Regions from separate parts of the Sodalis sp. RH21 genome, predicted to be linked through region 2. Evidence: predicted binding sites of a transcription regulator. Region 2 holds the regulator's gene; the other holds the start of a gene.
The links. Region 2 encodes CRP, which controls carbon source genes, mostly activating them, when cyclic AMP is high. Its sites were predicted from a motif close to ATGTGANNNNNNTCACAT; they were not measured.
Positions count from the first base shown of each region.

Region 1: yrbN (protein YrbN) is a predicted target of CRP. The motif match lies at 3,193-3,210, and genes of this name have one in related genera.

Region 1 is NZ_CP178732.1:4,789,619-4,795,223, reverse strand. Features, by position in the region: gene pnp (polyribonucleotide nucleotidyltransferase) at 1-2,068, shown strand, start outside; gene nlpI (lipoprotein NlpI) at 2,228-3,112, shown strand; gene yrbN (protein YrbN) at 3,216-3,275, shown strand; gene ACL2XP_RS22125 (DEAD/DEAH family ATP-dependent RNA helicase) at 3,287-5,215, shown strand; gene ACL2XP_RS22120 (luciferase-like monooxygenase) at 5,277-5,605, opposite strand, start outside.
Region 2 is NZ_CP178732.1:218,179-223,783, forward strand. Features, by position in the region: gene argD (bifunctional acetylornithine/succinyldiaminopimelate transaminase) at 1-399, shown strand, start outside; gene ACL2XP_RS00970 (YccS/YhfK family putative transporter) at 414-2,495, opposite strand; gene crp (cAMP-activated global transcriptional regulator CRP) at 2,568-3,200, opposite strand; gene ACL2XP_RS00980 (OsmC family protein) at 3,515-3,937, shown strand; gene ACL2XP_RS00985 (phosphoribulokinase) at 3,988-4,857, opposite strand; gene ACL2XP_RS00990 (YheU family protein) at 4,960-5,205, opposite strand; gene ACL2XP_RS00995 (LysE family translocator) at 5,366-5,605, shown strand, end outside.

The DNA of each region.
Region 1 (5,605 bases), 1.4 Mb from region 2:
GCTGGAAACCGGTATGATGGCTCGCCAGGCGACCGCTGCCGTTATGGTAAGCATGGACGACACCGCGGTATTCGTAACCGTGGTCGGCGCCAAGCAGGCCAAGCCGGGCCAAAGCTTCTTCCCGTTGACGGTTAACTACCAGGAACGTACTTACGCCGCCGGGCGTTTCCCTGGTGGGTTCTTCCGTCGCGAAGGACGTCCCAGCGAAGGCGAAACCCTGATTTCCCGTCTGATCGACCGTCCTATCCGTCCTCTGTTCCCCGATGGCTTCCTGAATGAAATCCAGGTTATCGCCACCGTGGTTTCGGTAAATCCGCAGGTCAGCCCGGATATCGTGGCGATGATCGGGGCTTCCGCCGCCCTGAGCCTGTCCGGCATCCCGTTCAGCGGCCCGATTGGCGCGGCCCGCGTCGGTTATATCAATAACCGGTACGTGCTGAACCCGACCATGGCCGAACTGGCTGAAAGCCGTTTGGACCTGGTGGTCGCCGGTACCGCCAACGCCGTGCTGATGGTGGAATCCGAAGCGCAGCTGTTAAGCGAAGATGAAATGCTGGGCGCGGTGGTATTCGGCCACGATCAACAGCAAATCGTTATCGACAATATCAATGCCCTGGTTGCAGAAGCCGGCAAACCGAAATGGGAATGGCACGCCCCTGAAGTCAACGCCGCGCTGCAAACCCGCGTGGCCGAACTGGCGGAAGGTCGTCTGGGTGATGCTTACCATATCACCGAGAAGCTGGAACGCTACGCCCAGGTCAATAGCATCAAATCCGACGTCGTTGCCGCGCTGCTGGCGCAGGACGAGACGCTGGACGAAGGCGATATCAAAGAACTGCTGGCCAGCCTTGAGAAGACCGTGGTTCGCAGCCGCGTACTGCGCGGCGAACCGCGTATCGACGGCCGCGAAAAAGACATGATCCGCGGCCTGGACATCCGTACCGGCGTGCTGCCGCGTACCCATGGTTCCGCGCTGTTCACCCGCGGCGAAACCCAGGCGCTGGTTACCGCCACCCTCGGCACCGAGCGCGACGCGCAAAATATTGATGAATTGACCGGTGAGCGTACCGACCGTTTCCTGCTACACTATAACTTCCCTCCTTATTGCGTTGGTGAAACCGGCATGGTCGGCTCACCCAAGCGTCGTGAAATCGGCCATGGCCGTTTGGCGAAACGCGGTGTGCTGGCGGTAATGCCAAAAGCCAATGAGTTCCCGTACACCGTGCGTGTGGTATCGGAAATCACTGAATCCAATGGTTCTTCATCCATGGCCTCCGTGTGCGGCGCCTCCTTGGCGCTGATGGATGCCGGGGTGCCGATCAAGGCCGCCGTCGCCGGTATCGCCATGGGTCTGGTAAAAGAAGGTGATAACTTTGTCGTGTTGTCCGATATTCTGGGTGATGAAGATCATCTGGGCGACATGGACTTTAAAGTGGCCGGTAGCCGTGAAGGCGTCACCGCGCTGCAAATGGATATTAAAATCGAAGGCATCACCCGCGAAATCATGCAGGTAGCGTTAAATCAGGCCAAGGGCGCGCGTTTGCATATCCTGGGTGTGATGGAACAGGCTATCAGCAGCCCGCGCGGCGATATCTCCCAGTTCGCGCCGCGTATCCATACCATCAAGATCAATCCCGACAAGATCAAGGACGTGATTGGTAAAGGCGGCTCGGTTATCCGTGCGTTGACCGAAGAAACCGGCACCACTATCGAAATCGAAGATGACGGTACGGTGAAGGTTGCGGCGACCGACGGCGAAAAAGCGCGCCATGCCATTCGTCGTATCGAAGAGATTACCGCTGAAATTGAAGTGGGCCGGATCTATAATGGTAAAGTGACCCGCATCGTTGATTTTGGCGCATTCGTGGCCATCGGCGGCGGCAAGGAAGGTTTGGTGCATATCTCGCAGATCGCCGACAAGCGTGTGGAGAAAGTATCCGACTACCTGCAAATGGGTCAGGAAGTACCGGTTAAAGTGCTGGAAGTCGATCGTCAGGGACGTGTGCGCCTGAGTATCAAGGAAGCTACCGCTCCTGGTCAGGATGCAGTGGTTCCGGAAGTAGAATAATCAGCATAATAATAGAATTAGAGTAGAATAAATAACTGTTAGCGCATTTTACAGCCCCTTACCGGGTAAGGGGCTGTTCGTATCACAAGGGCGGGACGCCTTGTGTTAAGCCGATGGGGGACAGGACGTTCATCCAATGTTTTTCTTCGGGAGTGGGAAATGAGGCCTTACTTGCGCTGGTGGTTCGTTGCGATGGCGTTTATGCTGGCAGGATGCAGCAACATTGATTGGCGTAAAGATGACGTTTTAGCTGTTCCATTGCAGCCGACGTTACAACAGGAAGTCATCCTGGCGCGCATGGAACAAATCCTGGCGAGCCGGGCACTAACCGATGATGAGCGAGCACAGCTATTATATGAGCGCGGAGTGCTGTATGATAGCCTAGGGTTAAGAGCGTTAGCGCGTAATGATTTTTCACAAGCGCTGGCTATCCGCCCTGATATGCCTGAGGTATTTAACTATCTCGGCATTTACTTAACGCAGGCAGGCAATTTTGATGCTGCCTATGAAGCGTTTGATTCTGTACTAGAGCTTGATCCAACTTACAACTACGCGTATTTAAACCGTGGCATTGCCTTGTATTATGGAGGCCGCTACCGTTTGGCGCAGGATGATCTGCAGGCGTTTTATCGCGACGACCCAAATGATCCTTTCCGTTCGTTATGGCTTTACCTGGTTGAGAAGCAAATCGATACCAACAAAGCCAAAGATGCGCTGGTTCAGCGTTATCAAAAAGCGAACAGAGGCCAATGGGGATGGAATATTGTCGAGTTCTACCTGGGGGACATCAGTGAAACTACGCTGATGGAGCGCCTTAAGGCGGACGCAACGGATAACACTTCGCTCGCCGAGCATCTCAGTGAAACTGACTTCTATTTAGGTAAGCATTACCTAAGTCTGGGGGACAAGAACTCCGCTTCGGCGCTGTTCAAACTGACGGTCGCTAACAACGTACATAACTTTGTTGAGCACCGCTATGCATTGTTGGAATTGGCGCTCTTAGGCCAAGGGCAAGACGACCTATCAGAATCGGACCAGCAATAGCTGACGAACTAAACAACTCAGCCCGTTACTCTTTTTTATCACCTGCAAGGGTGAGGGCTTGTTTGTTCGTTTTAAATCCAATTTGAGCCGGTTCACACTTTTGATGAAAATGAATGAAAGTTTTCACGACGAGGTATGTAGACTGGCCGCCATTATGATATGAGGCACGTGTACATGTCTGAAGTTGAAACCTCTTTTGCTGATTTGGGACTTTCCGCTCCCATCCTGAATGCCCTGACCGATCTGGGCTATGAAAAACCATCACCTATCCAGTTAGAATGTATTCCGCAACTGCTGGCGGGCCGTGACGTACTGGGTATGGCGCAAACCGGGAGCGGCAAGACCGCTGCGTTTGCTCTTCCTTTATTACATAATATCGATGCGGAGCTGGCCGCGCCCCAGGTGCTGGTTCTGGCGCCGACCCGCGAGTTGGCCGTACAGGTGGCGGAAGCCATTTCCGATTTTGCCAAGCATATGAAAGGCATCAACGTGGTGGCGCTTTACGGCGGCCAGCGTTATGACGTCCAGCTGCGCGCCCTGCGCCAGGGACCCCAGGTTGTCGTTGGCACCCCGGGCCGTTTGCTTGACCATTTGAAACGCGGCACCCTCGACCTGTCCAAATTAAGCGGATTGGTGCTGGATGAAGCCGATGAAATGCTGCGCATGGGCTTTATCGAAGACGTTGAAACCATCATGGCGCAGATCCCGGCCAAGCACCAAACCGCGCTGTTCTCGGCTACCATGCCGGAAGCTATTCGCCGGATTACGCGTCGTTTCATGAACGACCCGCAGGAAGTACGGATTCAGTCCAGCGTTACCACGCGTCCCGACATCAGCCAGAGCTACTGGACCGTGCAGGGCATGCGCAAGAACGAAGCGCTGGTCCGGTTCCTGGAAGCGGAAGACTTCGACGCCGCCATCATCTTCGTGCGCACCAAAAATGCCACGCTGGAAGTGGCCGAAGCGCTGGAGCACAGCGGCTACAACAGCGCCGCCCTGAACGGCGACATGAACCAGGCGCTGCGCGAGCAAACCCTGGATCGCCTGAAAGACGGCCGCCTGGATATTCTGATCGCCACCGATGTCGCCGCCCGCGGCCTGGATGTTGATCGCATCAGCCTGGTAGTGAATTACGATATCCCGATGGATTCCGAATCCTACGTGCACCGTATCGGCCGTACCGGCCGTGCTGGCCGCGCCGGTCGCGCGCTGCTGTTTGTGGAAAACCGCGAACGCCGCCTGCTGCGTAATATCGAACGCATCATGAAGCTGGCCATTCCGGAAGTGGAAATCCCGACCGGTGAAGTGCTGAGCCAACGCCGCCTGGCGAAATTTGCCGCCAAGGTGCAGGCTCAATTGGAAAGCAGCGATCTGGACATGTATCGTGCGCTGCTGGCCAAGCTGCAACCGCTGGAAGAGATGGATATGGAAACGCTGGCCGCGGCTTTGCTGAAAATGGCCCAGGGCGAACGTCCGCTGATCCTGCCGCCCGATCCGGTGATCAACCGTCGTCCGCGCAGCGAATTCCGCGATCGCGACGATCGTCGCAGCGAAGGTTCCGACCGTAGCGGCGCAGATCGCGGCGGCGAACGTCCGGCTCGTCGCGAACGTCGTGACGTCGGCGAAATGGATCTGTATCGCATCGAAGTGGGTCGTGATGATGGGGTTGAAGTGCGTCATATCGTCGGCGCTATTGCCAACGAAGGCGACATCAGCAGCCGCTATATCGGCAATATCAAGCTGTTCGCATCGCATTCCACCATCGAGCTGCCTAAAGGTATGCCGGGCGATATGCTGTCGCATTTTACCCGTACGCGTATCCTGAACAAGCCGATGAACATGCAGTTCGTGGGTGAAGCAGTGGCCGCGCCGCGCGGTGAACGCCGTGGCGGCGGTGCTGGCGCCGGCGCTCCCCGCGGTGCGTTTGGCGGCGAACGCCGCGAAGGCGGCAATGGTGCTCCGGGCCGTCGCAGCTTCAGCGATCGCCGTGAAGGCGGCGCCCCTGCCGAGCGCCGTTTCAGCGGCAGCCGTGACGGTCAACGCGGGCCGCGTCGCGAAGGCGATGCCGCCGCCGCGCCGACCACTCGTCGCCGTGATGCCTAAGCGTTAACGCGCTAATAAAAAACCCGCCAATCGGCGGGTTTTTTTATGGGTGCCGATCGGGTCAGAACGTGAGTTCGTCGCGTACGCCGATGGCCAGCTCAAATGAGCGCAGCCGGGCTTGATGATCGAAAATCTGCCCGTTGATCATCAGCTCATCCGTACCGGTCTGCTCGATCACCGCCTGCAGACCCGCGCGAACCTGATCCCGGTCGCCCACCACCGACATGCGCAGCGCCTGCTCGACGCCGTACTGCTCGCCGGCCGACCATAGCGCTTCGATATCTTCCACCGGCGCCGGCAGCGGGCCGGGACGCCCGCGGCGCAGATTAATAAACTGCTGCTGCATCGACGTAAACAGGAACCGCGCATCCCGTTCGCTATCGGCGGCCA
Region 2 (5,605 bases):
GCGGTGGGCACCCACGGCACCACTTACGGCGGCAACCCGCTGGCCTGCGCGGTGGCGGAGGCGGCCCTGGATGTGATTAATACGCCAGAGGTGCTGGCGGGCATCAACGAGCGGCACGATCGGTTTATCCGTGCGCTGGAGGCGATAAACGACAAATATCATTTGTTTGCGGAAGTCCGCGGCATGGGGCTGCTATTGGGCGCGGTATTGCAGCCGCAGTTCCACGGCCGCGCGCGGGAATTCCTGCATGCCAGCGCCGCCCAGGGCCTGATGATCCTGGTGGCCGGTCCGGACGTGGTGCGGTTTGCGCCATCGCTGGTAGTGGAGTTCGAGGATATCGAGCTGGGCATGGCGCGGTTTGAAAAAGCGGTGGCCCAGGTGCTTGGCGCCGACGCCTGATAACCCGCCCGGGACTAGCCCCGGGGTTCGCTTAACCGGCGCGCCAGCCAGCGGCCGTGCTGCGGCCGCTGGCGCCAGGCCACCGAGGAAATGGTATGCATCACGCCCAAATGGAACAAAATACGCTGTAAATGGCGCTCCATCAGGGTGGTCGAGTGGGTCTGGGTCTCGGCGGCGGCTTCCGCTACCGGGCTTTCACCGCTCGGCCCGTCGTATTCAAGCCGCTGCTGGCAGCGCTGCAGGGCCACTTCGCAGGCCGCCAGGTATTTCTGGGCCAGCGCCGGCGTCAGCATATAATGATCCCGCGCCAGGATGGTCATGGCGTTGATGTGTTCAACGATAAACTGGCTGTGCGTCACCCATAAACGCATATCGGACAGGTAGCGGGAGTTGAAAGCCGGCTCCCGCATCGCCTGGCTGAGCGAGGTAAACAGCGCGTTATGGCCCTGGTTGACCCGCATGCGCGCATAGGCCAGCGCCGCCGGTTCCGCCACCGGCTGCAACAGCAGGCGCAGCGCTTCCTGATCCCGCTCCAGCGCCAGATGCGCATTTTTACGCAACAGCCCGCTCTGCCACTGCGGCCACAGCCACAACATGCCGCCAAACGCCAGCATACAGCCAAGCAGCGTGTCCACCAGCCGCGGCACCAGGAAATGCGCGCCGTTAAGCGACAGCAGTTGCAGCGTATAGACGGCGGTCACGGTCATGCCAGTCATCGCCAGGCCATAGTTTTTGCGCAGCACCAGATAGGCCGCCAGGGTCAGGACCAGCATGCACAGCAAGATCGTACCGTCGCCCAGTTCCAGCCGCAGGGTGCCGGCGGCGATAAACAACCCCGCCAGCGTCCCCAGCGCCCGGTGCTGGATGCGGACCCGGGTGGCGTTATAACCGTTCTGGCTGACGAACATCACCGTCATTAAAATCCAGTACGGTTTGGGCAGGTTAAACATCAATCCGAAACTGCTGCCGATCGCCAGTATCACCCCTAAACGGGCGGCGTTGCGCAGGGCCATGGACTTCAGGGAACAGTAGCTTATCAGCGCGTGCCAGAACGAAAGCCGCTGCTGATTGTCGGCCATCACGTCGCGGCGGTATAGGGGACGCTGGGTGCGCAGCAGGCGCGCGATGCGGCTGAAGTGATAATAACAAAAATGGCCGACTGGATTGTCGGGGTTGCGTTCGGCGATTTTTTCCAGCGCCGAGAGTGCGCTGGCCATGGTAAAGCGCCCCGGCGGCCGGTGGTACAGGATATCGTCGGCCAGCACCCGCAGCCGCGCCGCAATCACCCGCGCGTTATAGCGGATGACCGCCTCCGCGTGGCTTTGTTCCACCAGCTTTTGCACTTCGTCGGGCTGATGCAGGCTGACGGCGATATGTTCCTGTAAATCCAGCGCGACCTGGAAGGCGCGCAGCAGGCGTTTATATTGCTGTTGATGAGTGGCGGAGAGCATATGCAATTGCTGATAAACCTGCGCTATCAGGTCAATCACCGTTTGCTGGCGGGCAAACAGCGGCGGCAAAGCGGTCTCCGGGTCGGTATGCTGCGTCAGCAGGCTATATTTCGCCTCGATATAATCCGCCAGTTCCCGGTACAGCAGGCTGAGGGTTTCCCGCATCGGCTGCTCTTTCCACAGCCAGAACCACAGGCCGTTGAATAATCCGTACCAGGCGGTACCGGCAATATATAACAGCGGCGGCACGCCAAAAGGCACATTGCCGGCCAGGCCGAGGGTAAAGATGGCGGCGATAAGGGCGGCGGGCAATAAGCGCCCGTGCAGCGGGCTTATCTCGCCGGTCACGCCGAACAGCAGCGCCAGGCCGAACATAATCACGGGCAGCGGCACCGCCAGATGCAGCAACACTTGGATAAGCGTACTGCTAAGGGCGAACAGCAGGCCGCCGATGGCCAGGCGTTTAAAAAAACGTTTATGCAGGGTATCCAGGCCGGCGATATTGCAACAGGCGGGCACCAAAGAGAACAGCAGGCCGTTTTGCAGGCTGCCGAATAGCAGGCCTACCGCCACGGGCAGGCATAATACGATTGTTTGCCGTAAGGCGTAGTTAACTTCGGGGTGATAAATCAGCCTGCGCCACATAGGATCTATGGGCAAACCGTCGGCCGGCGGAAAAAGCGTGGCACAGAGCACCACGCCTGTCTTAAAACGCTATCAGCGCGTACCGTAAACGACAATGGTTTTACCGTGTGCGGAGATAAGGTTCTGATCTTCCAACATTTTAAGGATACGGCCTACTGTTTCACGCGAGCAGCCGACAATCTGACCGATTTCCTGACGGGTAATCTTGATTTGCATGCCGTCGGGATGCGTCATGGCGTCGGGTTGCTTCGCCAAATTCAGCAAAGTCTGGGCAATGCGCCCGGTAACGTCGAGAAACGCCAGGTTACCGACTTTTTCCGAGGTCACCTGCAAACGGCTGGCCATTTGCGCGGATAAACGCATGAGGATATCGGGATTGACCTGTATGAGCTGCCGGAATTTTTTATAAGAAATCTCGGCCACCTCACAGGCGGTTTTAGCCCGTACCCAGGCGCTGCGTTCCTGGCCTTCCTCGAATAAGCCTAATTCACCGATGAAATCCCCCTGGTTGAGATAGGAGAGGATCATCTCTTTGCCTTCTTCATCTTTAATCAGCACCGCGACGGCGCCCTTGACGATGTAGTAAAGCGTTTCTGCTTTTTCGCCCTGATGTATAAGCGTACTCTTCGATGGATACTTATGAATATGGCAATGAGACAGGAACCATTCGAGAGTAGGGTCTGTTTGCGGTTTGCCGAGAACCATTCGCTGTTATCCTCTTTTGTCATCGCTGTCCCTGAGTCAGGACATCGTATTCCCTGTTACGGCGCGGTATTTTTCTCTTACTCCGCGTTAACGGAGCGACGTAAGGGAACTTATTAGGGTCTGGTATTTTATGATGTTCCGATCGAGCTCTTGCCCTTTCAATATCAATGAGGCCGATCCAGCCTTGTTTTTAGCATAGGTTTGAAGCAGTGTCTTCTGTTGTCTTGCATCAGCATGAAGTATGTTCGGTAACATTGCCACTTTTCCAGCAAAAATGTAGTCTGCTGGAAAGCTTTTTATCTGGAGTCATCATAATGCAGGCACGAGTAAAATGGGTAGAAGGGTTATCTTTTATAGGCGAATCATCCTCCGGCCATCAGATTTTAATGGATGGCAATGCCGGGGAGAAGGCGCCCAGCCCCATGGAAATGGTATTGATGTCGGTCGGCGGCTGTAGCGCCATCGATGTTGTCTCGATTTTACAAAAGGGGCGGCAGGACGTGCGGGACTGCGAGGTGAAACTCACCTCCGAGCGCCGTGAAGAGGCGCCCAGGCTGTTTACCCATATCAATCTGCATTTTATCGTGACCGGCGCCGGCCTGACCGATAAGGCGGTTGAACGGGCGGTCGCGCTGTCGGCGGAAAAATATTGTTCCGTTTCCCTGATGCTCGGCGCGTCGGTCAATGTGACCCACAGCTTTGAAGTGCGCGCCGAACGCCACGCTCCCGCCGCATAACCGACCCACGCGCGCCGCGCTTAGTCGCGGCGTATCAATAGCTCCCGCGCTTACTTGATTTCTTTCCCTTCCAGCAATTGCTGCACCAGCGGCCCCACGATCAGCTCCATGGCCAGGCCCATTTTGCCGCCGGGAACCACCAGGGTATTGATATTGGAAATAAACGAACCCTGCAACATGGCCAGCAGGTAAGGAAAATCAATATGATTCAAACTGCGGAAATGAATAACGACAAAGCTTTCATCAAGCGAAGGAATCGCCTTGGCGGCGAAAGGATTTGACGTATCAACGGTGGGAACCCGCTGGAAATTGATATGGGTACGGGAAAATTGCGGCGTGATGTAATTAATGTAATCTTCCATCGACCGCACCACCGAATCCATCACCGCCTCGCGGGAATGCCCACGCTCGCCGGTATCGCGCACCAGTTTCTGAATCCATTCAAGATTAACGATGGGCACCACCCCCACCAGCAGATCCACATGCTGCGCCACATCATGGCGATCGGTGACCACGCCGCCGTGCAGCCCTTCGTAAAACAGCACGTCGGTCGGCTCCGGCAGCGGCTGCCAGGGGGTAAACGTGCCGGGAACCTGATTGTACGGCACGGCTTCATCGTAGGTATGCAGATACTTGCGCGACTCGCCCTGTCCGGACAGCCCGTATTGCTGGAGCGTACGCTCCAGTAAACCGAAATCATTGGCTTCCGGTCCGAAATAGCTGATATGGCGGCCAAGATCGCGGGCTTTGCGGATCGCCATATCCATTTCCGGCCGGGTGAAATGATGAAAGCTATCCCCTTCCAGCTCCGCGGCGTTGATTTTCAGCTGTTGGAAAATTTTACGAAACGCCAGGCTGGTGGTGGTGGTGCCCGCCCCGCTGGAGCCGGTAACGGCAATAATTGGGTGTTTTGTCGACATGGTAACCCTATGCTCGGTTGAAACGCTGCGTGATTAACATATGCCAGGCACTCAAGCCCAGGATAATTGTTATCATGTTTAGCGACGCCGGGCCAGCGCGCTTTATTCTTCGCGCGCCGGATCGTCAGGCTGGGCGTTGAATTGGCTGCGGGGCATGATATTAATATTTTCATGGAGTTCCGACCACACCACCACCGCTTCCCCGCGCTTGAGCTGGCGTTTGACATCCTCGACTTTTTGCGCCAGGGTCTTTTCCCGTTCGCCGTAATCGGTGCCCTCGCGCAGCACAAAGGATTCGATCAGGTTATACAGCGTTTCCGGATCGATTTGTTCCCATGGAATGATCACGTTATTATGTCCCGATAGTCAATAAATCAACATGTTGACGAAATTTCACCTGTTAAGGCTTGTGCAGCTTCAGCGGCGCTGTTAGCTTCATAAATATAATTATAGTGGGGGCAGTTGTACCGTGGAACCAAGTCTTTATGAACCAAGTCTTTTCTTGTCGATGCTGGGTTTTTTATGGGTGGCCGCCATTACCCCCGGGCCCAACAACATGTTGCTGACTGCCTCCGGCGCCAATTTCGGTTTCTGGCGTTCCACGCCGCTGATGCTGGGCATCATGCTCGGCATGCAATGCATACTGCTGCTGGTCGCCTTTGGCGTCGGCAGCCTGATCGCCATTTACCCTTCGCTGCATTTTACGCTGAAAGTGGCGGGCAGCCTTTATCTGTTGTGGTTATCCTGG